One region of the Yersinia massiliensis genome, then DNA from elsewhere that is predicted to be linked to it. Evidence: predicted binding sites of a transcription regulator. Region 1 holds the regulator's gene; each other region holds the start of a gene.

Region 1 (7,500 bases):
GATTACGAAGAAACCCTAATTATGTTTTGTTTTAGGGTGACTCATCCTTAAGGTTAAATGTGACGCAATCCACGCGCACAGAAAGAACTTCAGGTAATGCTATTTTTTAATGATATTGTAATCGGTTTAATCGTGTATAGGCTTGCCGAGTCGCTTTCTCAATACTAAATCTCGCTCGGCATTTATGCCGCTTAGTGACTATTTTTATTGGTAATTAATACCTTTTTATCTTTTCGTAATGCATAGCAATGAATGCTATATCCCAATAGTGCTAATACCACCGTCGACAGCATGACAGTGACAGTGGCTAACAACGCGCGACTGACAAACGCTGAAACTAGCATGCTGGCAATAAAGCATAAACCTAGCTGAAGCGTGTTTTGCAGTGCGGCTGCTTTCCCCGTATTCGCAGGAAAAGGCATTAACGCATTTGCTACGATAATAGGGTAGCAGGCACCATTGACAAGCGCCATTATGCAGAAGGGAATAAGTAAACTAACCAGTGAGGGTGTGGTTAAAGTGGCGATGAAATAAAGCGCGATCATGCTGGCACTATATCCCGCCAATAGCCAAGGTAATAACGTATTTCCTTTAATACGGGTGAGTGCGCTACGACAACTGAATCCTCCCAAGAGGAAGGCTAAAGTTTGCGGTACATAGCTCAAACCAATGGTATTCGGGCCGTAACCCATGTCACCCAGAATAAAAGGTGAACCGGTTAACCAAGCAAAAAAACCGGCACTACAGGCGGCGAACATCATGACGTTGCCGCTAAATACCGGTGATTTCAGCAACTGCCAGAAACTGATCGTCGTGATAGATTGTTGATTCTTTTCGTTGACGGATTTATTGCGTTCTTTAAGGCGTACGGTTGGGATCAAGAGCAGCAATGTGACGACCAGCAGTACCACAAAAATAGAGCGCCAACTGAAGTGATTTAACAACCATGCACCGAGGAGAGGGGCCAGTGCCGGAGATAACGCCACCAAAGGCATAATGGTCGCGAACACACGGTTGGCTTTGCCATCGCGATAGCGATCTACCACTAAAGCCTGCCAACTTACGGCCGCAGAACAGACGCCCACTGCCTGAATGAAACGTAGGATCAATAATTGTGAGGCGGTTTCAACCCATAAAATCCCTAAGCACCCGATGGCAAATAGCCCTAAACCCGCTAACAGCACCGGCTTACGGCCTAATTTATCCGAGACCGGTCCCCAAATAAGCTGAGCTATTGCGAAACCCGCCAAGAAAATACTCAAACTGGCACTAATGGCCCCTGCTGAAGTTTGCAGTTCTTGTTGCATTGCGCCGAAGGCTGGCAAATACATATCGGTGGCCAGATAACCTAGCATGCTTAAACCGGCCAGATAGAACATGAAGCTAGACGTTGTTTTCATTCTTGATATCTCGATGGGGACATTTTTTTGCAGGTGCGACAGAAAATGGCTGTTATGACGATTGTTGTAAATGCATTGTTATAGGCAATTTATTGCGGAGGGCATTCTATCCGGCAAGATAATCTGTTGTGAAACGGTAATATTTGCACCATGCTATCAATATATTTGATATCTAAATGGTTGAGCAGCAGAGGTGGAGTTAATGTGGTCTGAATACTCACTGGATGTAGTGGATGCTGTCGCGCGTACTGGAAGTTTCAGTGCCGCTGCACAAGAATTGCACCGTGTACCGTCGGCGATAAGTTATACCGTGCGTCAACTTGAAGAGTGGCTCGCGGTGCCACTGTTTGAACGGCGGCATCGTGACGTCGAATTAACGGCTGCAGGCGCAATTTTTATCAAGGAAGCGCGTGATGTTATCAAAAAAATGAATGGCACACGTCGACAGTGCCAGCAAGTCGCGAATGGTTGGCGGGGGGAATTGACCATCGTGATAGATAAAATCGTTAAGCCAGCTCGCAGCCGCCGCTTAATCTTAGATTTCTATCGGCATTTTCCCGATATTGAATTGCGGGTACGCTATGAAGTGTTCAATGGCGTATGGGATGTGTTAGTCGACGGGCAAGCAGAAATGGCCATTGGCGCGACTCGCGCTGTGCCTGTTGGCGGGCGGTTTGTATTTCGCGATATGGGATTTTTGAGCTGGCAGTGTGTTGTGAGTGTTGAACATCCGTTGGCCCAGTTAACAGGGCCTTTGACCGATGACCAGTTACGGCCATTTCCCTCATTATGTTTGGAGGATACCGCGCAGAATCTACCCAAGCGAGACACTTGGACACTTGATAATCAGCAGCGGCTGGTGGTACCGGACTGGGTGACAGGGATTGATTGCCTGTGTGCAGGCTTATGCGTAGGCATGGTACCGACTCATATGGTTTCACCACTGATTGCACAAGGGAAGTTAGCTGCTTTGACGTTGACAGAACCCTTACCAGATAGCCCTTGCTGCATGACTTGGGAGCAAAATAACCATTCACCCGCGTTGGCTTGGTTACTTGAATATTTGGGTGACAGTGTCACATTGAATGATGAGTGGCTGAAAGACGAAAATGAGTGATTGCGCTGTGATTGACCGCACGATAGTGCCGCCGGTAGCGAAGTTTGCTACTGGCAGCAGGGCGTTACCAAATAGATGTTTTTTGCGCCGGAAGATGAGTCATTACCGGCAGAGTTTGATTAACGGCGGTAGTCGCGGAACGGACCATCAGCAACAGAACGTCGCTCAACCAGTTTCGGGTGAACTTCAATGGTCTGTGGGTCTTCGCGCTTGCTGACGATACGATCGAGCAACATGGCAAATGCCGTTTCACCTAATCGTTCTTTGGGTTGATGAATGGTGGTCAGTGCTGGTGAGAAATAGCGCGCATTACGCACGTTGTCATACCCTATCACCGAAATATCTTGTGGCACTCGCAGGCCCAATTCATCGGCTGCACAAATCGCGCCCATCGCCATAATATCTCCGCCACAAAATACGGCCGTTGGACGATGTTTTTGTGTCAGAATTTGATGCATGGCCTTATAGCCTGATTCTGGCTCGAAATCGCCTTGAACTACCCACTCATCACGCAGCTCAATATTCGCTTCTTCCAATGCCTTAAGGAAGCCTTGATGGCGACCTCCGCCGGTGTTACGAGATAACTGCCCCGGAATGGCACCAATATCGCGATGGCCGCGTTCAATAAGATAGCGACCGGCCAAATAACCGCCTTCAAAAGCATTATCAATAATAGAGTCAGTAAAATCACCCCGCGCTGTACCCCAATCCATCACCACCATCGGGATATTGCGATAGTCTTCCAGCATCCCAAGAAGTTGCTCTGGATATTCTGAACACATCACTAATAACCCATCGACACGCTTTTGCGCCAACATCGCCAGATACGCTTTTTGCTTATCCAGATTATTATGAGAGTTACATAGAATCAGCGTGTAGCCTTTGCTATAACAACTGTTTTCAACCGCTTCTATTACTTCGGCAAAATAGGGGGCTTCGCTGGAGGTTGCTAACAAGCCGATGGATTTTGTGTGATTAACTTTCAAACTGCGGGCCACAGCACTGGGCGAATAATGCAGTTCTTTAATGGCCGCCCACACGGCAGCCTTAGTATTTTCGGCGACGAAACGAGTTTTGTTAATCACGTGCGAAACGGTGGTGGTGGACACACCCGCGTGTTTGGCCACATCTTTAATCGTTGCCATATAAAAAATAACTCCTAAGCTCACCTGTTACAGCAGGTCAGTATTTTGTTAATCGTTTGCCTACATACTCGAAACCATTCAGACAGAAGCATATTATTAGGCTGGAAAATGGAATCAGCGGGCTGTCTGAGAGTATTTGTTGGACGTTATTGGCCAGTATGCAGTTATGAACTGCGAATTTTGGCTGATCTGGAGGAAAAGTGAAAGGGGTAATCAAAGTTATAAAGTGAGTAATGAGCAGAAGATTTTTTTTCTGAATTGTGGGAAGATAATTTAACACACTAACTATGTGCCTTTTCCCTACTACAAATTGACCGGCTGAGGAGTTTTTATGGATACCAATCTGAAAATGTCGCTGATTACGACTGTTGGTGCATTGGCAATGATTATTGCCTTTAGCTTCGTGGCGGTAATGAATTAAGTCAACCGCTTGCCGGTATAGCGTGACAAGTAGGGCGGTTTACCCGCCCTTATTATGGTTATCGATTTTAGTGATACTGATGTATCAACACATCCTCTCGCGTTTATTCGCCTTATCAGGCTAAATTCGTCTCAACGAAAGACCAATTCACCAGCGCCCAGAAGTTTTCCAGGTATTTAGGCCGCGCATTGCGGTAGTCGATATAATAAGCGTGTTCCCATACATCTACAGTCAGTAACGGTTTATCGTTGGTGGTCAGCGGGGTAGCCGCATTCGATGTACTGACAATGGCCAGTGAACCGTCTGCTTTTTTGACCAACCAAGTCCAACCAGCACCAAAATTTTTAACCGCAGCATCGGTAAATTGCGTTTTAAAATCAGCAAAAGACCCAAATGACTGATTTATGGCGTCAGCTACTTTACCCTGAGGTTCACCACCACCATTCGGCGACAGACAATGCCAATAGAAGGTATGGTTCCAAACCTGAGCAGCATTGTTAAAAATACCGCCACTAGATGTTTTCACGATCTCTTCCAGCGTTTTGCCAGCAAACTCTGTATCTTTAATTAGATTATTAAGGTTGACCACATAAGTGTTGTGGTGCTTGCCATAATGGTATTCCAGTGTTTCAGCTGAAATGTGTGGTTCCAGCGCATTTTGCGCATAAGGTAATGCCGGTAATTCAAATGACATTGCTTGCTCCTTTCGGGGTTGCTCAGGGTGTTTGCTCCTCAAATCTCATCAAAAACCATCGGTTATGATGTGGCGAAGAGCGGATAAACCAAAATTGTTGTATTTTTGTTGTGGGTATTAATTTTAGCAACTTTCAACGGGAATGACAGTTATAACCATAATATAATAGTGGTTATTGAGTGGGGGAGAGTCACAATGGTTATCATTATTGAGAAAGCGATTGATGGTCACTCACCCAGCAAATAATCTGCTGGGTATCGGGAGATTGAAGATTTAGCGAATCGTTTTAGGTGTGACCACGCGACGCGCGCCCACATAATGATCTTGCCAGTAGTCGTTATCCATCATGCTAATACGAATTTCTTCACCAGTACGAGGTGACTGAATAAACTTGCCGTTACCTAAATAAACACCGACATGGTCGGCAACACCGCGATTGGCGATATTAAAGAACACCAGGTCACCGCTCTCTAATTCTGCACGTTTCACTGGTGCGGCATCACGTAAATGAAACATTTCGTTAGCAGTGCGTGGCATTTTTATTCTGATGACATCTTTGTACGCGTAATAAATAAGCCCACTACAATCGAAACCTGTATTCGGAGAGGTGCCCCCCCAACGATAAGGTTTACCGACTTGTTTCATCAGCTTACTCATTGCAGTTTGTTTTGCGTGTTGATAGCGCTTTTTATGGGCGGGGCTGAGTTTAATTTTATTATTCGCGATTAATTCTGTGCTGGCTTTACCTTGAGTTTTAATTCGCTGCCGACCATAAGCGATTTTTTCTGTTTTTTTAGCGCCAGCTCTATTTTTGTCGGTTGCTGTATTAGTATTTATCTTTTTAGTCGTACGGGTATTTGTCGCCGTCTTTTTACTGACTTCTTGTGCTTTCTTTTTGATGTTCTTGCCCGTACTGGTGGTAATCTTCTTTTTATGAGCGTTGGCCGCGGTTTTACGGGCGGTCACTTTAGTTGGGCTCGTTTTATCGCTGGTTATTTTCGCTTTTTTGGTACTTTTATCAGTTTTGCGTTTCTTACGATCATCAGGGCTGGCTTGGCTGACTTGACCTTTCTTTTGCTCAGCCGACACGTGTGCCTGCGGTGACGCATGCGCCAAATTTAAAAATAGTTGGGTAAACAGCAGCACAAACAGCGTAAATATTAAACGCATAATATCGCTACCAACCTTAGCCCTGATATGAATAAGAAGAGTCACAGTATTGCCGAAACTCAGAATATAAAAAAGCGAAGACAGACAGGATTTTAGTCGATATTGTGAGAAAACGTTAATGGCTTCACAATTGTTGATCTTTTATGCAGGCAATGGACTTAAATCAATCATTCGTCAACGGGTTACCCCCTCTGTTCTTGAAGTCACAAGAGGCGGTCGACGATAAGTAGCCATTATTTGGTCACAAAGATAATAGTGAAGATATAGAGTCAAAAATGTTATTCTAAAGATACATATTTGTAGCCGATCTACCGTCATGCTTAGTGCAGTAAAATCCCTGCAAAAAATGGCGTTTTATTCCAGCAGTGACAGTCGCTACAATAGACCGGACGCAATAATAATATTGAGTAAAAGTTTGTAGCCACAATATGGCTTGAGGAAGCAAAAAAATGACGACGATTGATAAAATTCAGCGCCAGATAGCAGAGAACCCAATTCTGCTGTACATGAAGGGCTCACCGAAGCTGCCAAACTGTGGTTTTTCTGCTCAGGCTGTGCAGGCACTGTCCGCTTGTGGCGAACGTTTTGCTTACGTTGATATTCTGCAAAATCCTGATATCCGTGCAGAGTTGCCGAAATATGCTAATTGGCCGACATTCCCACAACTTTGGGTAGATGGTGAATTGGTTGGCGGTTGTGACATTCTGATGGAAATGTATCAGCGTGGCGAACTGCAACAGTTACTCAAAGAGACGGCAGATAAATACCGCTCACAAGAAGATAAACCTGCGGCAGAATAATGCCCTTGAGCGCTCAATGGCACCACAAAGTGCCAGCAGTTGGAGAGGTGGCTTATTAGCCACCTCTTTTTATATTGAGCGCGTGAGTTTATTCATGAGGGTAAAGCTATTCGGATTCACCTGCCGGGACTGGCCAACCCCCCAGTTTTTTCCAACGATTCACTAACTCGCAGAATAGCTTTGCCGTTTGCATCGTATCGTACAACGCAGAGTGGGCTTGACTACTGTCAAACGGAATCCCTGCAGTTAAACAGGCTTTTGCCAACACGGTTTGACCGAGCACCAGACCGCTCAAAGCGGCAGTGTCAAAGGTCGCAAATGGGTGGAATGGGTTACGCTTCAAGCTGGCACGCTCGGCAGCAGCCATCACGAAACTGTGATCAAAGTTAGCGTTGTGCGCCACAATAATCGCTCGGTTACAACCTTGCTCTTTCAACCCCTTACGTACCGCTTTAAAAATGGCGTGCAAAGCGTCGTATTCACTTACTGCGCCTCGTAATGGGTTAGTCGGGTCAATCCCATTAAATGCCAAAGCTTCGGGCTGTAGGTTGGCACCTTCGAATGGCTCAACATGAAAATGTAGCGTTTCATCCGGCAGCAGCCATCCGTCTTTATTCATCTGCAAGGTCACGGCGGCAATTTCTAATAATGCATCAGTCTGAGCATTAAAACCGGCGGTTTCAACATCAATTACGACGGGGTAATACCCCCGAAAACGGCCACTCAGGGCGTTAAGATCACTTTTATCTGCCA
Region 2 (7,500 bases), 1.0 Mb from region 1:
TTTTTGCAACTTCATCGCCGTCAGTCTGCGCGCCACTTTGCAAAAATACCTCAGGGTCTTGTTCCAACAAACCCAATACGCGAGCTAGTTTGCGCAATTCGGCGGCCATGCTATTTGCAGCAGTGATATCTTCCGTTTTTAAGCGATTCACCTCACGGGCGATATCAAACAGGACAGAGTATGCCTCTGGTGTATTAAAATCATCATCCATTGCCGCTCGGAAACGAGCTTCAAATTCAGCGCCTCCCGCAGGAACTGCATTTGTATCTGTACCACGAAGCGCAGTATATAAGCGCTCTAATGAAGCGCGAGCCTGTTTGAGATTCTCTTCGCTATAGTTAAGTTGGCTGCGGTAATGACCAGACATCAAGAAATAGCGCACTGTTTCGGCATCGTAATAGGCCAAGACATCACGGATAGTGAAAAAGTTATTGAGTGATTTCGACATTTTTTCTTTGTCGATCATCACCATGCCGGAATGCATCCAGTAATTAACATAAGGGCCATCATGAGCACAGGTAGATTGCGCAATCTCATTTTCATGGTGTGGGAACATCAAATCTGAGCCACCACCGTGAATATCGAAATGGGTACCAAGTTGTTTGCTGTTCATGGCTGAACATTCAATGTGCCAACCTGGGCGGCCCAGCCCCCAAGGTGATTCCCAGCTTGGTTCGCCGGGTTTAGACATTTTCCATAGCACGAAATCCATGGGATTACGTTTCACATCAGCCACTTCAACACGGGCACCGGCCTGAAGCTGATCCAGATCTTGGCGAGACAACAGACCGTAATCTGGGTCACTGTCTACGGCAAACATCACATCACCATTGGACGCCACATAGGCATGATCGCGTGCAATGAGTTGCTCAACCATCGCAATAATTTCTGGAATATGGTGTGTTGCACGCGGTTCTAAATCGGGGCGTTCGAGATTTAACGCATCGAAATCTTTATGCATTTCAACCAACATACGCGTGGTTAGTTGCTCGCAGGTTTCGTTATTCTCTATGGCGCGTTTGATGATTTTATCATCGACGTCGGTCACATTGCGGACATAGGTCAGCGAGTACCCTAAATAGCGTAAATAACGAGAAACAACGTCGAAAGCGACAAAAGTACGCCCATGCCCAATGTGACACAGGTCATAAATGGTGATCCCGCATACATACATACCAATTTTACCGGCATGGATAGGCTTGAATTCCTCTTTTTGGCGACTCAGTGTATTAAAAATCTTTAGCATCGGGACATTCCGTGGTTTTGTTTTTTGCATTATGCAGTGTTCATACCCAACGTGATTAACGTTGCAATTTAACAGCAAGAAACCCTATTACTGCTTAAATGATTGAGGGTATAACAGGATATCATCAGATTATGCGGTAAATCAGCCTGTGATACAGCTCTTTTTCGCCCCTAAGGGCAGCGTTTCGAGTGCTGACTCAATCTTAGAGATATGATATAAGTGCGGTCTAAGGGTTACGACTCATTGTGAATACACTTATTACACTAGCAGGAATATTATTATGGTCACGTTTCATACTAATCACGGCGATATCGTCGTTAAAACCTTCGCAGATAAAGCGCCGGTCACCGTTGAGAACTTCCTGAACTACTGCCGTAAAGGTTTCTACGATAACACTATTTTCCACCGTGTTATCGATGGTTTCATGATCCAAGGCGGGGGTTTTGAGCCGGGCATGAACCAGAAAGAGACTGATGCACAGATTAAGAATGAAGCCAACAACGGTCTGAAAAACACCCGTGGCACGCTGGCAATGGCACGTACCAACGATCCACATTCTGCTACTGCTCAGTTCTTTATTAACGTGGCAGATAACGACTTCCTGAACTTCCGTTCAGAGCGCCCAGATGGCTGGGGCTACTGCGTATTCGCTGAAGTGACCGAAGGTTTGGACGTGGTTGATAAAATCAAAAACGTTGCAACTGGCCGCAGCGGTATGCATCAAGATGTACCAAAAGAAGATGTCATCATTAAAAGCGTGACTGTCAGCGAGTAATAGCGACGTAATGAGCACGCTTTTTATTGCAGATTTGCATCTTAGCGTTCAGGAACCGGCAATTACTGCCGGTTTCCTGCATTTTATACAGCGTGATGCGATTCATGCCGATGCGTTATATATCTTGGGTGATCTTTTTGAGTCTTGGATTGGCGATGATGACCCCGAACCTTTGTACCGGCAAATCGCCGCTGCATTAAAATCACTCCAGCAACAGGGTGTCCCCTGCTACTTTATCCACGGCAACCGCGACTTTCTGCTCGGTAAAGATTTTGCCACGGAAAGTGGGATGACGTTACTCGCGGAAGAAGAAGTCATCGAGCTGTATGGCCGTAAAATAGTCATTTTGCACGGTGATACTTTATGTACCGACGATGCCGACTATCAGCATTTTCGTCGCCGAGTACACAACCCAATAATTCAAAAGCTCTTCCTATGGCTACCTTTGCGCTTTCGTCTACGTATTGCCGCTTACATGCGCAATCAGAGCCAAGCAAATAATAGCGGGAAATCACAGCTCATCATGGATGTGAATCCACAAGCGGTTATTGAGACATTTCAGCGTCATCATGTGAGCTGGATGATTCATGGGCATACGCATCGTCCGGCTGTGCATAACGTAGAATTACCCTCAACAGTAGCGCAGCGCGTCGTCTTAGGGGCATGGCATGAAGAAGGCTCGATGGTCAAAGTCACCGCAGAAAGTGTTGAGTTAATTAAATTCCCGTTCTAGCGGACTCACGGCAAATTTCAATCACGCCAGAGACGCTAGGCCCACGACCAAAAAACCGTAAAATCCCACTAAAAGCCATGACGCAACCGTTTTCCTCATCTTTAGCTCATGGTATGCTCTACGCCCTCATCGCCAGCCACGATATCTGAAATCGTTCTGGCCGACGCTTGCACAATCACAGGAGCCTTACCCACATGGGAGCCAACCTCGATTCGGCTTATGCAGCCGGGGTTAAAATCGCTATCGTAATGGGGTCCAAAAGTGACTGGGCCACTATGCAATTCGCCGCCGACGTGCTCACTACGCTCAATATGCCATTTCATGTCGAAGTGGTTTCTGCACACAGAACCCCTGACAAACTATTCAGTTTTGCCGAACAAGCGCAAAGCAATGGCTTACATGTCATTATTGCCGGTGCGGGCGGTGCAGCTCACTTACCTGGGATGATCGCGGCAAAAACGCTGGTGCCCGTTTTAGGTGTTCCGGTGCAAAGTGCAGCACTAAGTGGCGTCGATAGCCTCTATTCAATCGTGCAGATGCCGCGCGGTATTCCTGTGGGGACATTAGCTATCGGTAAAGCCGGTGCGGCGAATGCAGCATTACTCGCCGCGCAAATATTGGCACTGCATGATACTGAGTTGGCAGGTCGTTTGGCTCACTGGCGTCAAAGTCAAACTGATGAAGTGCTGGAAAATCCCGATCCGAGGGATGAAGCATGAAACCAGTTTGTGTATTAGGAAACGGTCAGTTGGGGCGTATGTTGCGTCAAGCCGGTGAACCACTGGGTATCGCTGTTTATCCCGTTGGTTTAGATGCAGAGCCAGAAGCCGTGCCTTATCAGCATAGCGTGATTACCGCTGAAATTGAGCGTTGGCCGGAAACCGCCTTAACTCGCGAACTTGCTACTCATACAGCGTTTGTTAACCGCGACATTTTTCCTCGTTTGGCTGATCGCCTAACGCAAAAGCAACTGCTCGATAGCCTAAATCTCGCCACCGCCCCTTGGCAACTCTTGGCCAGTGATAGCGATTGGCCACAGGTTTTTGCCACACTGGGTGAACTCGCGATTGTTAAACGCCGTGTCGGTGGCTATGACGGTCGGGGTCAGTGGCGTTTACGCGCAGGTGAACAAAGCACATTGCCCGCTGATGCCTACGGTGAATGCATTGTCGAGCAAGGCATTAACTTCTCCGGTGAAGTTTCATTGATCGGCGCTCGTAGTCATCAAGGCAAGTCAGTTTTTTATCCACTCACTCATAATCTGCATGAAGATGGCATCTTGCGCATGAGCGTGGCATTGCCTCAACCCGATAACCGTTTACAAGAGCAAGCGGAGGCGATGCTCTCAGCCATTATGGATGAGTTAAATTATGTCGGTGTCATGGCGATGGAATGCTTTATCGTCGGCGACAATTTACTGATCAATGAACTGGCACCTCGGGTACATAACAGTGGGCATTGGACACAAAATGGTGCCTCCATTAGCCAATTCGAGCTGCATCTACGCGCTATCTTAGATTTGCCACTGCCAATACCGGTGGTCAATACCCCATCAGCGATGGTCAATCTGATTGGTACAGCCGTCAATAGCCAGTGGCTGTCATTGCCCTTGGTGCATTTGCACTGGTACGAAAAAGAAGTGCGCGAAGGCCGTAAAGTCGGTCATTTGAATTTAAATGATCCTGATGGCCCAGAATTGATTTCCGCACTGGCGGAGTTAGCACCGATGCTGCCAGAGGAATACCAGAACGCGTTGCATTGGGCGCAAGTCAAACTGTCATCCGTTTAAATCGATACCCAATAAAACAATTGGCGTTGCAGCTAAACACCAAATCACGCTGCAACGCCAACTTAGCCAGTTTTCATTTTTGTCAGTCGGGTATTACCCGTCAAAATGACGGAATAAAGCCCGTCCCTGCAACAACCGTGCGCCTAGCCAACCGCCACAAAGTGACAACAACAGCGCCCCCGCTAGTGGCAATAGCCACCACATGACCCAATTAGGCTGCCACGGGAAATCAAAGACTAACCGTTGTAATGCCCAGAGTGCAGCTTCCGCGCCAATCGCCGCAGCTAACCCAGCCACCAGCCCCAACAAAGCAAACTCCCACCACAGTGTCCCACGTAGTAAGCGTTTACTTGCACCTAATGTGCGATAGACCACCAGTTCTTGACGGCGCTGACGCATACCGACTTGCACCTGAGCCAGTAATAGCAATGTGCCGCAAATAATGACCAGCACTACCATCACTTCCAATGCACGACTGACCTGTTGTAATACTTGCCCGACCTGTTTCAGCATCGCCCCGATATCCAACAGGCTCAGTGTTGGGAACTGACGATTCAGTTGTGTGAGGGCTTCACCATCCCCTTGATAGCGGAAACTGGTCAGCCAAGTCTGAGGCTGCTTATCCAGCGCACCCGGCGGGAAAATAAAGTAGAAGTTAGGACGCAAACTTTCCCAGTCCACCTGACGAATACTGCTGACAGTGGCTTCGAACGACTGCGTATCGCCACTGAATGTCAGCTTATCGCCAATTTTAATGCCCAACCGATCGGCAATCCCCTTCTCCATCGACACTTCGTCGGCCTTCGGTGGCCACTGACCAGCAGTTAAAATATTGTGTGCGGGTAAGTCCTGCTGCCAAGTCAGATTCAGTTCACGATTAACCGCCTCGCCGCCGGGTTCATCTTCGCGCACCCGCTCCGTTGCTAACTGCTGGTTAATTTCAGATAACCGCACTCGCACAATGGGGTAAAACGTTGAAGGCGTGATCTGATGCTGTGCCAGAAACTCGGTGACTTGCGGCACTTGCTGCGGTGTCATATTCAGCAAAAAGTAATTCGGGCTATCAGGCGGCAGTTGTTGTTGCCAACGATCCAGCAGATCACCACGCAGGACCAATAACAGTGCCAATAGCATGAAGGATAAAGAGAACGCGGCCAGTTGAGTGAGTGTCATCCAAGGCTGGCGCAGTAAACGGTTGATGGCCAGCCGCAATGACAAACGGGTCACCGTCAGGCGACGTAACAGTAGCAGACCGCCCCAACCAATCACGCCTAACAGTAGCGCCAATACCACCATGCCACCGAGAATAGCCCACAGCAGAGAATTGCCGCCCATCAGCAATGCCAGCAGCCCAACGACAATCACCACCATCGCAGGAATAAAGTAGCATAGCGGCCAAACATTGGCAGAGACATCACGGCGCAGAACCCGTAATGGCTGCGTCGCCAGCAATTGCCGATAAGGGCGAATCCCCACCAGCAGCGAAATCAATATTAATGATCCCATTGCCCATACCCATGGCCATAAACCGGCAGAAGGTAATGCTGCGGGTAATACCGGTGACAGCAACCGCACGAGTATCTTCTCAAACAGCAAGCCAATCACGCTGCCGCATAGACCGGCCAACACCAGCACCGAGAGCCACTGCCCAATAATCAGCCGCCGCAATGCGCTGCGACCAGCCCCCAATGTTTTCAGTACGGCCACCAAATCATAGCGGCTACGACAATAATGCCCCATCGCCACGGCGACAGCGGCAATCGAGAGCAATAGCGTCAAGAGAGCCGATAGCAGCAAGAATTGCTGTGCCCGCTGTAGCGATTTCCCCAGCGCGCCGCCCGACTCTTGCAACCCGTACCAGCGCTGTTCTGGTTTCAGTTGCGGTTCAAGCCAATCACTGAACTTGGCGACAGACTCCGGCGACCCCGCAAACATATAACGGTAAGTCAGGCGACTACCGGGCTGAATAGCACCCGTTTTTTCTACATCGGCCAGATTAATTAAAATGCTTGGCGAGGTTTGGAATGGATTAAAACCTGAATCTGGCTCTTGAAGCACTTCACCCACAATTTTTAGCGAGGTATCCCCTACCTCTAATACATCGCCGACCTTTACCCCGAGCAATGACAGTAATCTGGGGGCGACCAGCACCGTGCCCGGCTCCAGTACCGCACCGGCAGGTAATGTTTCAAGTTTGCCATACAGTGGATAGGCCAGATCGGTGGCTTTGACATCCGCTAATTGCGGACGATCACCCGCAAATGTCATCGTCATAAACGAAAGTTGGCGGCTAACCGTTAACCCTTGCTGCTTTGCTTCGAGCAGCCAACTCTCAGGGACAGGATGCGCGGCACTCAACACTCTGTCGCCAGCCAGAAAATCGCGACTTTGCTGACTCAGCCCCTTTTCCATTCGGTCACTGATGGTACCTAGCGCCAGCACACAGGCGACCGCCAATGTTAATGCCAACCAGACAATCAATAGTGAGGGTGAGCGCCACTCGCGCCAAAACCAGCGCCAAATCATGCTTCCTCCCACAATTTACCGTCCTGCAAGCGCAACCGGCGCTGGCAACGGCCCGCCAGTTGCACATCATGAGTCACCAGAATCAGCGTGGTGTCGTAATCACGATTAAGAGAAAATAATAAATCGGCGATGCGATCACCAGTATGACGATCGAGGTTGCCCGTAGGTTCATCTGCAAAGAGCACTTTAGGCCGCCCACTGAAGGCTCGTGCCAAGGCCACTCGCTGCTGCTCGCCACCCGAAAGTTGTGCCGGAAGATGATGAAGGCGCTTATCCAGCCCGACCAATTTCAATAATTCAATGGCATGCGCTTTACTTTCACGCTCACTTTCGCCGCGCAGCAATGCCGGTAGTTGGACATTCTCCAACGTATTAAGCGTGGGAACGAGCATGAAGGACTGAAAGACAAAACCAATGTTTTTAGCCCGTAA
Region 3 (7,500 bases), 2.2 Mb from region 1:
TGCCGAGCATGCTCATAAGTTCCCCGGCCAACTTTCCGGTGGGCAACAACAACGCGTAGCGATTGCCCGTTCCCTGTGCATGAAACCCAAAATCATGCTGTTCGATGAACCGACTTCAGCACTCGATCCGGAAATGGTCAAAGAGGTGCTGGATACCATGATCAGTCTGGCGCACGAAGGCATGACCATGCTGTGCGTTACCCACGAAATGGGGTTTGCACGTACCGTCGCTGATCGGGTGATTTTTATGGATCGCGGTGAAATCGTGGAGCAAGCACCACCGGCTGAATTCTTCTCTCAGCCAAAATCAGAGCGTACGCGGGCGTTTCTGGCACAAGTTATTCACTAAATTCATTACGTTGGGAGTTTTCATTGAGGATTTTCGGGTGAGGTTAACCTCACCCTTTTTTATTACCACAATACCCAGCCATTACCACAATAAGTGACCCATCAGTGGCGCGCCGATCACCGTGATAATACCGGCTAACATCATCACCAAGCTGGACACGACGCCCTCCTGCGATCCCATTTCATAGGCTTTCGCGGTCCCTGCACCGTGGGAGGATGCCCCCAGACCCGCGCCTTTTGCCAACCCACTGCGTACTGATAAGCGCAAGAAAAGTAAGTCTCCCACCGCCATACCAAACACCCCCGTAATCACCACAAATAGCGCCACTAAGTCAGGTTGCCCACCCAGCTGTTTAGCCGCTTCTAATGCAAAAGGTGTCGTGATCGAGCGCACGGCGAGACTGCGTTGTACCTCTTCGGATAGCGTTAAGAACTTCGCCAGCCATACCGAGCTGACCACTGCCACGGTGACCGCAGTGATCACCCCTGCACTGAGTGATAACCAGTGGCGGCGAATAATCGACAAATTCTCGTAAACAGGTACCGCAAACGCGATGGTAGCTGGCCCCAATAGCCACAGTAACCAATGTGTCTCGCCAATATAATCCTGATAAGAGATATGGGTGACCACCAGCAATAACACCAAAACCATTGGCGTCAGCACCAACGGCATCAGTAACAATGAACGATGGCGGCGATAGAGCTTTTTATTGGCAAAATAGAGTACCAATGTCGCCAGAAAACAGGCGATGCTGATCATGAGGTCATTCATGGCGATTAGATTTGCGGCGTTGCAGCCACACCTCAAAACGGTAGACGCGATCAACCACTAACCCCGTAGCGGCGAGGGTTAACGAGGTACTCACCGCGATCACCGCAAAAATCTTCCAGCCATCAACCCGAATTAACTGGGCATAATTCACCACTGCTACCACCGCTGGAACAAAAAACAGCAGCATTTCGGCTAATAGCCAGCGCGACCCCGCCTGAACCCATCGCACCGGCATGATACGCAGCATAATCATTGCCAACAGCAATATCATGCCCACGATATTGGCGGGCAAAGGCAGATGAAAGACCCTAACCAGCTGATCAGAAATGATAAATAGTCCTGCGTAGAGCGCGACCTGAACTAGCACCTGTAAACGCGTGATGACCGACGGCGCAAAACTGCGTAACGCCAATAACATGAGAAACCTCAGTGGGGAATTTTTGCTAGTGCTCAGTATAGGCCGCAGGCAACCTTGCAAAAAATGAATTAAAATCATCGTAATCATGCCTAAATGGCATACTTTGCATTCTCAGCGATAGCTCGCTGACTAACAGGAAAACCTGATGGATATCAGAACACTACGTTATTTCGTGGAAGTGGTGCGCCAACAGAGTTTCACGCGGGCGGCAGAAAAGCTTTTTGTCACCCAGCCCACTATCAGCAAAATGCTGCGTAATCTGGAAGAAGAACTTGAGTGCAGCTTGTTGATTCGCGAGGGCCGTCGTTTACATCTGACCGACAGTGGGGAGGCAGTTTATCAACGGGGATTAGCGATCCTCGACCAATTTCAGCAGTTGGAAGCCGAGCTAGAAGATATTGGTTCGTTAAAAAAGGGCAAGTTGCGTTTAGGCATTCCGCCCATGGTTGGCACACAAATGGCCGTCCTCATCAGTCAATTTCGTCAGCGTTATCCCGGCGTGGAACTGCAAATTTCAGAATTTGGTGGCTTAACGGTGCAACAAGCGGTGTTGTCCGGCGAATTGGATTTAGCCCTAACGGCCTTACCCGCCGGTGTAGATTTACCGCTGACCACATTGCCCCTGTTCAGCCATCCACTTTGTGTGGTGGTGCCACGCACGGCATTTTGGCTCAACCGTACCTCCATCAGTATTCCCGAATTAGCCGATCAATCGATTCTGATTTATAACGAGGATTTCGCGCTCTATCGCCAGTTAATGGATGCTTTCACGGCCGCTGGGTTTACGCCCAAAATCGCCGTTCGCAGCGGTCAGTGGGACTTTTTGGCTGCCATGGTACAAGCCAATATTGGGATCGCTATTTTGCCGGAACCCATTTGCCAGCGGCTGGATAAGAAGGCATTGCTATGGCTGCCCTTAACACCGCTGATGCCATGGCAGTTGGGATTGATTTGGCGACAAGGCAGCTATCTCTCTCACAGCGCACAAGCGTGGATCAGCCGATGCCGTGAATTTTGGCCTAATGGTTCATTGGTGGATGTAGGGGGAAGTAGAAGTAAATCCGGCGACTGAATAGCCGCCGGATTGAAAGAGGATTAGCCTGCTTTGTCGATCGAATTAACCTTCTTTCTCGATCAACAGCGCTTCCAACAAGTCTAAATCGTGCAGCAGCTTTTGCAGGGTTTCGTTACTGATTTTCTGCGTGGCGCGCAGGTGATACAGCTCACCACGTTCTGCCCGTAATGCTGTTAAGCGGAAACGCCGCTCCAGATTTTCGACAAATAAGGTGTTCTCGATTTCATCCTTACTGCCCGTGCGCCGCCGCAGATTACCGATCACCCGTGAACTGACCTCTTTGAGCAATTCTGGATCAATGTTTTCCTCACTGTTGGCCGCCAACCGCTCTTCCATTTTATTTAAGCTGACAATGGCCACTTCCGCCGCGGCCGCCCGCGCAAAACGAACCTCTTCACGGCTAACACTCTTATCGGCCATGACCACGCCACGCAGTAATGGTGGCAAGGCAATCACCCCAACAATGACCGATAACAAAATGACGCCGGTGGCGATAAACACTAATTGATAACGGGAGGGGAAAGCTGAACCATCGCTCAGGAATAACGGAATCGACAGCACACCCGCTAGCGTAATCGCCCCACGCACCCCAGCAAATGACGCAACCCACAACTCGCGCGTGGTGTATTTGTTAAATTCGAGTGGTCGCTTGCCCAGAAAACGCTTACTGATTCTTTTCATCGACCATAACCAGCCGAATCGCAGCACCAGCAATGCCCCATAAATGATGGCAACGTCAGCAAACAGATTCCACGTTTGGATAGTCGGATCAAGCTCTGCCTGCACAATCGAGGTTTCCAGAATCCCCGGCAATTGCAGACCCAACAGAATGAACACCATGCCGTTAAACACAAATTCCAGCATCGACCAGACGCTATCAGCACGTAACCGCATTGTCAGTGGGGCGTTACGAATCACGCCGGACTGGCTGATGGTCATCCCCGCCGCCACAGCAGCTAGGATACCGGAGACACCGATATGCTCGGCAATCAAGTAAGAAGCGAACGGTAATAGCAGCAGCAAGACAATTTGCGTTGCCGGATCATCGCCACTCCAGCGGCTCATCAAACGCAGCGATTTACTGTATAGCCAGGTGACCGCAACACCGGCCAACAAGCCACCAATAGCGACTTTCAGGAATTCCAATGTTGCGCCGGACACGGTAAACACCATGGTGCCCATGGCAACCGCAATGGCAAACTTCAGCGCCACCAGACCGGAGGCGTCATTCATCAATGCCTCCCCTTCCAGTACGCCCATAATCGATTTCGGTATACGCCCTTTACCCACAATGCCGGACAACGCCACCGCATCGGTTGGCGACAATACCGCCGCCAGTGCAAAGGCCGCCACCAGTGGGATCCCCGGCACCATCCAGTGGATCAGATAACCAATCCCCACCACAGTGACCAGTACCAACGCGAGTGCCAGTGCTAATATTTCTCGCCCATGATGAATAAATTCACGCGTCGGTGTTTTCCAGCCATCGGCAAAAAGCAGTGGCGGAATAAACAGCACCAAGAATAACTCGGGGTCAAAATCGACATGCAAACCAAAGTGAGGCCAAGCCAATAAGGCACCACAGACAATTTGCATCAGAGGGAGTGGGACTTGGAACGGTAACATTCGGGTGACAACGCCGGAGAGCGATACCACCAAAATCAGAATGAGGATTGTAAAAAAGATTTCCATGCTTTCCTTAGACTCAACTCAATACTGCTCAACATAAAACTTGCTTGTACTTACCCGTAGACAGGGCCAAAGCGCCGCTTTTGATAGTAGATCACTTTTTTATTCAGCGGGGAAAAACCTGTAACAGAACGCAGGAAAAAACAAAGAATGTGGGGTTAAAGTGAGATGGGAAATAGTATCGGGGGCAGAGAGCCCCCGATAAGCAAACTAATAACCATTTGTGTGGGCTTAAATTGCCCAGCCACCGGCATAGAATACCACCAGTGCCACGGCAATAATGACGGTACCCAAGTTCAGTTTACGCCATTCGCCGGAACAGATACGACCAATCACCAATGAACTGAAGCCCAGCATGATACCCGTCACGATATTGCAGGTCAGTACGATAAACACGGCGCACAGCAGGCCCGACATCGCATCTACAAAGTCGTCGAAATCCAGCTTGGACACGTTACTCAGCATCAGCAAGCCCACATACATCAACGCCGGTGCAGTGGCATAGGCTGGCACTAAATAGGACAGCGGTGAGAGGAACAGCATCAGCAGGAACAGCACACCGACCACGGTCGCTGTCAGGCCCGTTTTACCACCTGCCGCCGTACCTGCTGCGGATTCGATATAAACCGCCGCTGGCGCTGCGCCCACTAAGCCAGCAAAGATGCTGCTGACGGAGTCAGAGGTCAGTGCTTTACCGCCACTGATAATCTGGCCGTCTTTGTCCAGCAAGTTAGCTTGACCCGCAACCGCACGAATCGTACCCGTTGCATCAAACACCGCCGTCATCACCAAGGCCAAGACACTTGGCAATACCACAGGTTTCAACGCGCCCATAATGTCGAGACTGAAAATCAAAGAATTGCCGTTAGCATCCGCCAAGCTTGGCATCGCAAACAACCCTTGATACGTCACACTTGGGTCAAAGATCAGAGCAATAACCGAAATACCGATAATCACCAGCAAAATGCCGCCCGGCACTCGCAGTTTTTCTAAACCGAAAATCACCGCCAGACCCAATAACGTCATGATCACTGGGAAAGAGGTAAATGCGCCCAGCGCCACTGGCAAACCTTCGATAGGGTTTTTGATGACCAGACCGACACCGTTGGCTGCAATCAGCAGTAAGAACAGGCCGATACCGATACCGGTGCCATGCGCCACGCCCATAGGCAAGTTACGTAATATCCACGAACGGATACCGGTGACGGAGATAATGGTGAACAGTACCCCCATCAGGAATACCGCGCCCAATGCCACAGGAATACTAATTTGTTGGCCCAACACCAAGCTGAATGCGGTAAACGCGGTCAATGAGATGGCGCAACCAATAGCCATCGGTAAGTTGGCCCACAACCCCATCAGCAGAGAACCTAAGCCTGCAACCAAGCAGGTCGCCACAAATACGGCTGTTGGCGGGAAACCAGCTTTGCCCAACATGCTCGGCACCACGATAACCGAGTAGACCATGGCCAAAAAGGTCGTCAGACCGGCCAGCACTTCCTGGCGTACATTACTGCCACGTTCACTCATCTTGAAAAATGCATCAAGTGAACCTTTTGGCTTTGCTGCCGAGTTCGCTTGAGGATTGGTGCTAGACATGGTTATGTCCCCTGTGTGTCATTTTAAAGTAGTCAGCAAGCCAAGCGCCCATTCCATACGTAATCGTTTCCGTCCCTGCCGATTAACTCGTCAACTCACCCAACGCCAAGATGGCGGGGAAAATAGCAAACGATTAGCTGGAAGTACGCATGACTGAAATAAAATCGAGATTTAGGGCAGATGTTATTTAAGGCAAACGATTATCCAGCTATTTGCGGCGACTAATCAACATCAGATCGCGACATTTAATGCCTTTTTTAACATTAATTTGTCCAGAAGCATTAATTTGAGGTCGAACGGAAGTGTGAGCAGCCTCACACCTGTTAACCGTCCGCGACCTTTAGTGCTAAATCACGGGGGATCAGCGTTCCAAAGTGTAGGCACCGCCCTTCTCAATTGCCTGTTTATAAGCAGGGCGTTCATGAATTTGCGCTAAGAAATTTTGCAGTTTGGGGAAACCCTCAAGGCCGCCACGGCTGTTGATGGCTTCGATAGGGAAACTCATTTGGATATCTGCTGCACTGAAATCACTGCCAGCAAACCACTTATGTTGAGTGAGATGCTGCTCCAAATAATCGCGATGTGTGGCAATTTGCTTATTCAGGTAATTTTTCTGCACCCCATCACCCAGCGCTTTGGCGACCGGGCGAATAATCCAGGGTACGGGTGGCCCACCTAATCGACTAAAGATAAGTTTCATCACCAATAGAGGCATCAAAGAACCTTCGGCGTAGTGCATCCAGTAGCGAAACTGCTGCCGATCATAATGACCTGTAGGCTTAAACAGCCCCTGAGCATCATAAGCTTCTTGCAAATATTCGAGGATTGCCCCCGATTCCGCTAACGTCAGATCGCCATCGGTGATCACCGGTGATTTACCCAGCGGGTGCACTTTTTTCAATTCAGGCGGGGCCAACAAACTGCCGGCATCGCGCTGATAGCGCTTTAATTCATAGGGGACTTGTAACTCCTCCAACATCCACAAAATACGCTGTGAACGTGAATTATTTAAATGGTGAACAATGACCATAATCAAGCTCCTTATGATGGATATCAGAGTATTGATTATAGTGATAAAAGAATTTCCGGGGTTATTAAGCGATGATAAATCGGTTCAAACTCGGTAAACGGGCAGAGAGAACACTGCCCGTGGCGATAACTCAATCAATCAACGGTTGTTGGTCATTTTTCAACGATAGGCTTTTTAATTTTTCGGCCGGAATTTTACAGACCATTTCGCGAATAATTCCGGCGATCGAGTTCTCAGGGAAACTTTCCCATTGCCCAATACTCTCACGCTTAGCGATGACTTTCCCTTTACCGAAAGTCTCAGAAAAATAAACTCTGTCGAATACCGCTCTTTCTAACCGCTCACAATTGACGACATTAATGGCATGCGAGCTACGTATAGTAATCCCTTTATCCTTGGAGATAACACTCGGCTGCTTATAGTTATTAATTAAGTAAAATTGGCGCAGGTGGGGATTGCCGTTATAGAGGGACAGGCTTTCAAATGATAGATAAGTCGTCAGTTCTTTATTATCAACCAATTTGGCCATATGAGGCGGTTTGTTCTCTACTTTTTGTGTCTGCGGCGCA
Region 4 (7,500 bases), 1.3 Mb from region 1:
GACCTATTCAAGATGCATCCATAACTGGAGGGCTGTCATGGCTGATTTGTTGTTGGGCGTTAATATCGATCACATTGCGACATTACGAAATGCACGTGGGACTATCTACCCTGATCCTGTTCAGGCCGCTTTTATTGCTGAGCAGGCTGGTGCCGATGGTATTACGGTACATTTACGTGAGGATCGTCGCCATATCACGGATCGCGATGTACGTATTTTACGTCAAACTATTCAGACTCGTATGAATCTGGAAATGGCAGTGACCGATGAAATGGTAGGGATTGCCTGTGAGTTACAACCCCATTTTTGTTGCTTGGTGCCGGAAAAACGTCAGGAAGTGACAACAGAAGGCGGTTTGGATGTCGCAGGGCAAATCGATAAAATGACGGTCGCGATCAGCCGATTAGCTGACGCGGGTATTTTGGTGTCCTTATTTATCGATGCCGATATGCGCCAGATTGATGCAGCGGTTACCGTTGGCGCACCTTACATCGAAATTCACACCGGTGCTTATGCGGATGCCACTACCGATTTGGCGCGTCAGGCCGAATTAGTGCGAATTACGAAAGCAGTGACTTATGCGGCGAATAAAGGGCTGAAAGTTAATGCTGGCCATGGTCTGACTTATCACAATGTGCAACCGATCGCGGCTTTGCCAGAAATTCATGAGCTAAATATTGGCCATGCGATTATTGGGCAGGCTGTGATGACAGGTCTTGCCGCTGCGGTAAGTGATATGAAAGTCTTGATGCGGGAAGCGCGCCGTTAATGGCTATCCTTGGATTAGGCACTGATATTGTTGAAATCTCAAGAATAGAGGCCGTGGTTGAGCGTAGTGGTGACAAGCTGGCGCGGCGTATCCTTAGCCCATCAGAATGGCAGCATTATCAACAACACCAGCAGCCGATCCGTTTTCTGGCTAAACGTTTTGCGGTGAAAGAAGCGGCGGCCAAAGCGTTTGGTACCGGTATCCGTAATGGCTTGGCATTCAATCAGTTTGAAGTGGTTAACGATGCATTGGGTAAACCGACACTCCATCTGCATCAACGTGCGGCTGAATTGGCTGCTGAGCTAGGGGTTAAATCCTTGCATGTCACTTTAGCGGATGAACGGCGTTACGCTTGCGCGACAGTCATTATTGAAAGCTAACGTCGTTTTGGCTGTTTTCGGGGCAAAAGTAAAATAAGAGGCGAGCATGAAAATGCCGCCTTTTTTATGCGGCGCAGGGGAGTATTACAGACGATCAGCGTGATGCAATTGAACAAACTTATCCCACAATTGCTCGTTTGACTCAACCCACGCAGGATCGATAGCAATAGTGTTATCGATAGGGCAGACCAACTGGCACGTTGGGGTTTCGTAATGACCGACGCACTCAGTACAACGCATCGGGTCAATCTGATAGATTTCTGCACCCATGGAAATCGCCTCGTTAGGGCATTCTGGCTCGCACATATCGCAATTAATACATTTACGAGTGATCAACAGGGCCATGGTTCTCTTACCTTAGGTCGGGCATTCTCAACAGCCGAGGATTATACGCCTCTGAAGTCCTTAGACCAGTTTTTTCATCAGTGCCGCACTGTGCTTAATGTGATCCTGTGCACTTTCAAGATCTTGTTGAATCATCGCCATAAACAGCAAGTCCGTTAGCGCATACTGCGCGGTGCTTGAGGAGATAGCGGCACTGCGAATGACCGGTTCTTCGGAGATGGTATATAAGCAATGGTCAGCGCGTTGTTGCAAGCTGTTAGGGGAGAAACTGGTCAATGCGAGTACTTTGGCACCGCATCGTTGGGCTTCTTCCGCCGCCAGATTGACCTCACGCCGCTCACCGCTGAACGAGATGGCCAAAAGTAAATCCCGCGAATCTAATGCTTGTACGGCCGCTAACTGTGCATGCATGTCTGTTTCTGATACCGCCATCACACCAATTTTTAGCAACTTAAAGGCCAGATCTTTGGCTACCAGCCCAGAAGCCCCAATGCCGGTCAGGATTATGCATCTAGCTGCTCGCAGCATCTCTAACGCTTGGGTGAGGCGCTGTTCACTATTGATGTCCAGAGTCGCCCGTAGCGCGGCTGTTTTTTCACTCAATAACTTCTCGCCCACTGCTTTTAAGCTGTCAGTACTCAAAATTTGGTTATGGAGAGTGACAGGTTGTATTGGGGAGGCAACAGCCTCGCTCAGTGCTAACTTGAGGGCAGGAAAGCCTTTATAACCTAATTTTTGGGCGAACTTGACCACGGCAGACTGGCTGACACCTGTTTTCTGTGCCAGTAACTGAGAACTCAGATGGCGTGCTTGTTCAGGATTCGCCAGTAGAAAATCGGCCAGCTTACGGTCATTTTGTGCCAGAGTTGGGTAGAGCTGACGGATGCGTAAAAGACTGCTCATAAATCAGTTCCTGAAATTCTGCTGTGTTAGTTAAGAGTACCCATCCACCTATTATCTTCCGTGCTGGTGTTTGCTCATCGCCTTTCAGCAACGCCATATTCTTTACGAAAGCGTCTGGGGGGTAAAAGCTAAGTGAGGAAGCATAGCACCCTTTTTTTGTGATCAACCGATGAATACAACAAGAAAATGGCGCGGATCGAGTCACCAGGGATGATTTCACGGTGTCTTTACGATCTGCTTGTTCTCTCCGTAACAGGCAAAGTGATGTTGTATTTAATGATAAGGGTTGTCACCATACCGGCCTAGTTTTCTATTTATCTGGTTTATGGGATTCAATGATCCTGAGGAGTGACCTTTGAGCGTAGAGCAGTCGACATTCGCCACTGAGCAGGCTGACATTAACCCAAAGTCAGTAAACGAGCCGCAAGAGGCTGATAACAAACGTGTTGTCTTTTTTGATTTAGATGGCACCTTGCATCAGCAGGATATGTTTGGCAGTTTTGTCCGTTTTTTGATACGTCATTTGCCATTGAATCTTCTGCTAGTGATCCCACTGCTGCCCGTCATCGGATTGGGATTATTGGTGGGCGGGCGTTGTGCTCGATGGCCGATGAGCCTCCTACTATGGGCGATTACGTTTGGGCGACGTGAAGCACACTTGAAAGATTTGGAATTGCGCTTCGTGAACGAATTTCGCCAGAAAGTGACTGAGTTTCCAGTGGTGGTGATGCGGTTGCGTCAATATCTGGAGAGTAATGACGCAGAGGTTTGGCTCATCACTGGTTCGCCACAGCGGTTGGTTGAACAGGTATATCATGACTCCATGTTTATTCATCAATTACGGCTGGTGGGTAGCCGTATGGCACGGCGCAATGGCGGTTGGGTATTGCCGATGCGTTGTTTAGGGCCTGAGAAAGTTGTTCAATTGGAGCAACGCCTAGGTTCTCCATTAAAACTGTACAGTGGATATAGCGACAGTAAGCAGGATAACCCGCTGTTGTTTTTCTGCGAGCATCGTTGGCGAGTCAGTAAAACGGGCGAGCTGCAGCAGCTAGAGTAACAAGGGTGACTGCATTCGCCTCACTAATCGGCCCGGCCCCTAATGGGTGAAATCCTTGTCATGGTGGCCGGATAACGGGTGTAGAGGCTATCGTTAACTGTGTATAATGCAGGCCGCAAAAAAGCCAGAGAGGTTAATGTGTCTGCTGAAAATAATTTGTCTACTGAGCGTGATACAACGGCTGAGTACAGTGATGAGTACTGGATGCGGCATGCGTTGACGCTGGCCTTACGTGCGCAAGAGGAAGGTGAAGTTCCCGTCGGAGCCGTGTTGGTGCTCGATAATAAAGTGATCGGCGAAGGTTGGAATCGCTCTATTTGCGATAATGATCCCACCGCCCACGCAGAGATCATGGCACTGCGCCAAGGTGGGCAAGCGGTACAAAACTATCGCCTGCTGGAAGCTACGCTGTACATCACGCTAGAGCCGTGCGTGATGTGTGCTGGTGCAATGATTCACAGCCGTATACGCCGTTTAGTGTATGGTGCAAATGACCTCAAAACTGGTGCAGCGGGCTCGCTGGTGGATATTTTGCGCCACCCAGGGATGAATCATCAGGTCGAAATCAGCTCAGGCGTGCTGGCAGATGAATGCTCACATCAGTTAAGCGCATTCTTTCGCTTACGCCGCGAGCAGCAGAAGGCGTTGAAACTTGCGCAGCGGGCAATGCCTGAAAAGCCTTAGCCCGCATACGGAATGTCTTTATGTCTTTATGACTTATATAGTCTAGTTATTGATTGACCAGCCAGGGCCAACGACAGGATAAGCTTTCCCCAGTTCGGCTTCGATAGCGGCATGCTGCGCTGCTTTTTTCTCTTTTTCCTGCAAATATCCCACTAAGCTCACCTGATAACGGCGGATGTTTTCGACGTAGTTATAGGCTTCGTGGCCCCGAGCATAGCCATAGGTGGTACTCGGGTAGTAGCGTTTTTGGCTCAGCATCGGTAAGCGCATTTTGACGTCAACCCAACTGTCGGGATTGCCATTTTGATTTTTGGTCAGACGACGAGCATCCAACATATGCCCATAGCCCATATTATATGCGGCCAGTGCGAACCAGATTCGCTCATCTTCAGGGATAGTATCCGGCACTTTCTGCATTAACCGCTGCAAGTAAACGGAGCCACCTTTGATGCTTTCCTCTGGATCAACTCGGTCTTTGACCCCTAAACCATCTGCGGTGGCGCGGGTTAGCATCATCAGCCCGCGCACGCCGGTCGGTGAGGTGGCCTGTGGGTTCCAATGAGATTCTTGATAAGCAATCGCGGCCAGTAATTTCCAATCGATATCGCCTGCATGTTTTTCAAATAGAGGCTTGAAAGTTGGCAGCACATTATCGATGGCAGACAGGAATGTTTTGGTATCGACATAATCGAAGCTACCTACATGGCCGATGTATTTTTCTTCCAGCCGCGCCAGACTACCGTCTTCCACCATCTGACTATAAAAATCGAGCATGGCAGCATACAGACTGTCATCTTTGCCTTTAGGAAAATACCACGTCACCGGTTCTTCATCTGTCACATCAAAAGCGACCGCCAGTTGCGGGTGGATACGTTGTAGCAGGGCAATGGTGATGGAATCACCGAGGGTATAGTCAAGTTTGCCGTCGGCAACCTGTTCCAGTAACTCTTTACCTGAGCGATCGATAGAAGAACCCCAGTTAAGGTCAGGGTATTTGCTCTGCTTGAGCTGCTTAAGGGTGGTCATATGAGCAGAGCCGGAAGCTACGATCAATTGCCCCTTCAGATCACTGAATGATTTTGGTCGTGGCGAGCCAAGGCGGTACACCAGTTGTTGCGAGACGGAATAGTAGGCAGGGCCAGTGCGCGCCCGATTAAGACGTTCACGATTATAAATCAGCCCAGCAGCCAGCATATCGGCGTCATCGCTATCTAAAGCATCAAACAGATCGTCAATATTATGACGTGGAGTCATGACCAGTTTGACGCCCAAATAATCGGCAAAACGTTTCGCCAGCTCATAGTCAAGGCCGGTAGGGCCATCTTTTCCGGGTGCGTAAATCAGTGGTGAGCTAATTGTGCTAACTCGCAGCTCACCACGGGCTTTTATACGATCGAGTTGCCCCTCTTGACCACTGCGCCAAGGAATATTGGGCCACAGCGCGAGGGCCAGAAGCATAGCAACTACACCGATAACAAAGTAATTTAATTTTATGCGCGTCAAATAGTTATCTCTCGGCAGCGCTCTTTATAGGTGTGTCGTGAAACGTAAATCGACATGGTTAAATCCCCAGTGGAGTGGCATTTTGCGCAACAAATCGTCAGTGTGCAACTTTATTACGAGCTTATTTATTGGGTATTCCACCGATAACCCAGACGCCAGTTTCTGACGCAATTATGAATAATAGCTACGCAAACGGTTTCGTCGGCGGCTTAGATTCACTATAATGGCGCGCGTTTTCCCCTGTTGCGCCCAATGAAGTGCTGTTCCAGTCGCTTCGAAGACGAGAGAAACTAAGATTATGGAAATACTGCGTGGTTCGCCCGCTTTGTCGGCTTTTCGTATTACCAAACTGTTGTCCCGCTGCCAAGATGCTCACTTACCGGTAAGTGATATCTACGCCGAATATGTTCACTTTGCCGATGTTAGCGCACCACTGAGTGCTGATGAACACGCCAGACTCCAACGGCTGCTGAAATACGGACCATCTCTCCCTGAACATGCGCCAGAAGGGCGTTTACTCTTGGTGACACCAAGACCGGGGACGATTTCTCCGTGGTCATCTAAAGCGACGGATATCGCGCATAACTGCGCCTTGCCGCAAGTTCTGCGTCTGGAACGTGGTTTAGCCTTTTATATTCAAGGCTCGAGTCTGTCTGAAAGCCAATGGCAACAATTATCGGCGTTACTGCACGATCGCATGATGGAAACAGTCTTTACTGATTTGCAGCAGGCCGAGCAGCTGTTCTCTCATCACCAGCCAGCCCCAGTACAACGGGTGGATATTCTGGCGCAGGGCCGTAGTGCACTGGAGCAGGCCAATACAAAACTCGGTCTGGCACTGGCATCGGATGAAATTGACTATCTGTTGGCCGCTTTCACTGGGCTTGGGCGCAACCCAACGGATATTGAACTGTACATGTTTGCTCAGGCAAACTCAGAGCATTGCCGCCATAAGATATTTAATGCGGATTGGGTCATCGACGGTGTTGCTCAACCGAAGTCTCTATTCAAAATGATCAAAAATACCTTTGAACACACGCCGGATTACGTGCTGTCTGCCTATAAAGACAATGCGGCCGTGATGGAAGGTTCGCAGGTTGGGCGCTTCTTTGCTGCGCCAGAAAACGGTGTTTACGGCTACCATCAGGAAGCGGCGCATATCCTGATGAAAGTTGAAACCCATAACCACCCAACGGCTATTTCACCTTGGCCGGGTGCTGCGACGGGTTCAGGTGGTGAAATCCGCGATGAAGGCGCGACTGGGCGTGGCGCGAAGCCGAAAGCAGGCTTGGTGGGGTTCTCCGTTTCTAACTTACGTATCCCTGGCTTTGAACAGCCATGGGAAGAGAATTTCGGTAAGCCAGAACGCATTGTTACCGCGTTAGATATCATGACCGAAGGCCCTCTGGGCGGCGCGGCATTTAACAACGAATTTGGTCGTCCTGCGCTTTTGGGCTACTTCCGTACCTATGAAGAGCGTGTTAACAGCCATAACGGCATGGAATTACGCGGTTACCATAAGCCGATTATGCTGGCGGGTGGGATCGGGAATATTCGTGCGGATCACGTGCAAAAAGGTGAAATCACCGTTGGTGCTAAGCTGGTGGTGCTCGGTGGCCCAGCGATGAATATTGGTCTGGGTGGCGGGGCAGCTTCTTCTATGGCCTCTGGCCAGTCAGATGCGGATCTGGATTTTGCGTCAGTACAACGTGATAACCCTGAAATGGAACGTCGTTGTCAGGAAGTGATTGACCGTTGCTGGCAGCTAGGTGATCACAACCCGATTCTGTTTATTCATGATGTCGGTGCGGGTGGCTTGTCCAACGCCATGCCAGAACTGGTCAGTGATGGCGGTC

What was found. Region 1 encodes PurR, which represses purine synthesis genes. Its sites were predicted from a motif close to CANGCAAACGTTTGCNTG; they were not measured.
Positions count from the first base shown of each region.
Region 2: purE (5-(carboxyamino)imidazole ribonucleotide mutase) is a predicted target of PurR. The motif match lies at 2,834-2,851, and genes of this name have one in related genera.
Region 3: DA391_RS01655 (NCS2 family permease) is a predicted target of PurR. The motif match lies at 5,958-5,975, and genes of this name have one in related genera.
Region 4: purL (phosphoribosylformylglycinamidine synthase) is a predicted target of PurR. The motif match lies at 5,830-5,847, and genes of this name have one in related genera.

Region 1 covers NZ_CP028487.1:2,535,395-2,542,894, reverse strand. The annotation lists gene punC (purine nucleoside transporter PunC) at 192-1,400, opposite strand; gene punR (DNA-binding transcriptional activator PunR) at 1,603-2,517, shown strand; gene purR (HTH-type transcriptional repressor PurR) at 2,637-3,662, opposite strand; gene DA391_RS11860 (YnhF family membrane protein) at 3,994-4,083, shown strand; gene sodB (superoxide dismutase [Fe]) at 4,199-4,777, opposite strand; gene DA391_RS11850 (C40 family peptidase) at 5,051-5,947, opposite strand; gene DA391_RS11845 (Grx4 family monothiol glutaredoxin) at 6,397-6,747, shown strand; gene rnt (ribonuclease T) at 6,854-7,500, opposite strand, start outside.
Region 2 covers NZ_CP028487.1:3,530,577-3,538,076, forward strand. The annotation lists gene cysS (cysteine--tRNA ligase) at 1-1,246, opposite strand, end outside; gene ppiB (peptidylprolyl isomerase B) at 1,527-2,021, shown strand; gene DA391_RS16555 (UDP-2,3-diacylglucosamine diphosphatase) at 2,032-2,754, shown strand; gene purE (5-(carboxyamino)imidazole ribonucleotide mutase) at 2,949-3,473, shown strand; gene purK (5-(carboxyamino)imidazole ribonucleotide synthase) at 3,470-4,543, shown strand; gene ybbP (putative ABC transporter permease subunit YbbP) at 4,637-7,069, opposite strand; gene ybbA (putative ABC transporter ATP-binding protein YbbA) at 7,066-7,500, opposite strand, start outside.
Region 3 covers NZ_CP028487.1:365,136-372,635, reverse strand. The annotation lists gene DA391_RS01680 (amino acid ABC transporter ATP-binding protein) at 1-349, shown strand, start outside; gene DA391_RS01675 (LrgB family protein) at 431-1,120, opposite strand; gene DA391_RS01670 (CidA/LrgA family protein) at 1,113-1,538, opposite strand; gene DA391_RS01665 (LysR family transcriptional regulator) at 1,684-2,610, shown strand; gene DA391_RS01660 (Na+/H+ antiporter) at 2,656-4,305, opposite strand; gene DA391_RS01655 (NCS2 family permease) at 4,534-5,901, opposite strand; gene DA391_RS01650 (glutathione S-transferase family protein) at 6,263-6,931, opposite strand; gene DA391_RS01645 (surface-adhesin E family protein) at 7,062-7,500, opposite strand, start outside.
Region 4 covers NZ_CP028487.1:1,193,704-1,201,203, forward strand. The annotation lists gene pdxJ (pyridoxine 5'-phosphate synthase) at 38-769, shown strand; gene acpS (holo-ACP synthase) at 769-1,149, shown strand; gene DA391_RS05540 (YfhL family 4Fe-4S dicluster ferredoxin) at 1,234-1,494, opposite strand; gene DA391_RS05545 (MurR/RpiR family transcriptional regulator) at 1,555-2,397, opposite strand; gene yfhb (phosphatidylglycerophosphatase C) at 2,753-3,457, shown strand; gene tadA (tRNA adenosine(34) deaminase TadA) at 3,557-4,141, shown strand; gene mltF (membrane-bound lytic murein transglycosylase MltF) at 4,184-5,644, opposite strand; gene purL (phosphoribosylformylglycinamidine synthase) at 5,943-7,500, shown strand, end outside.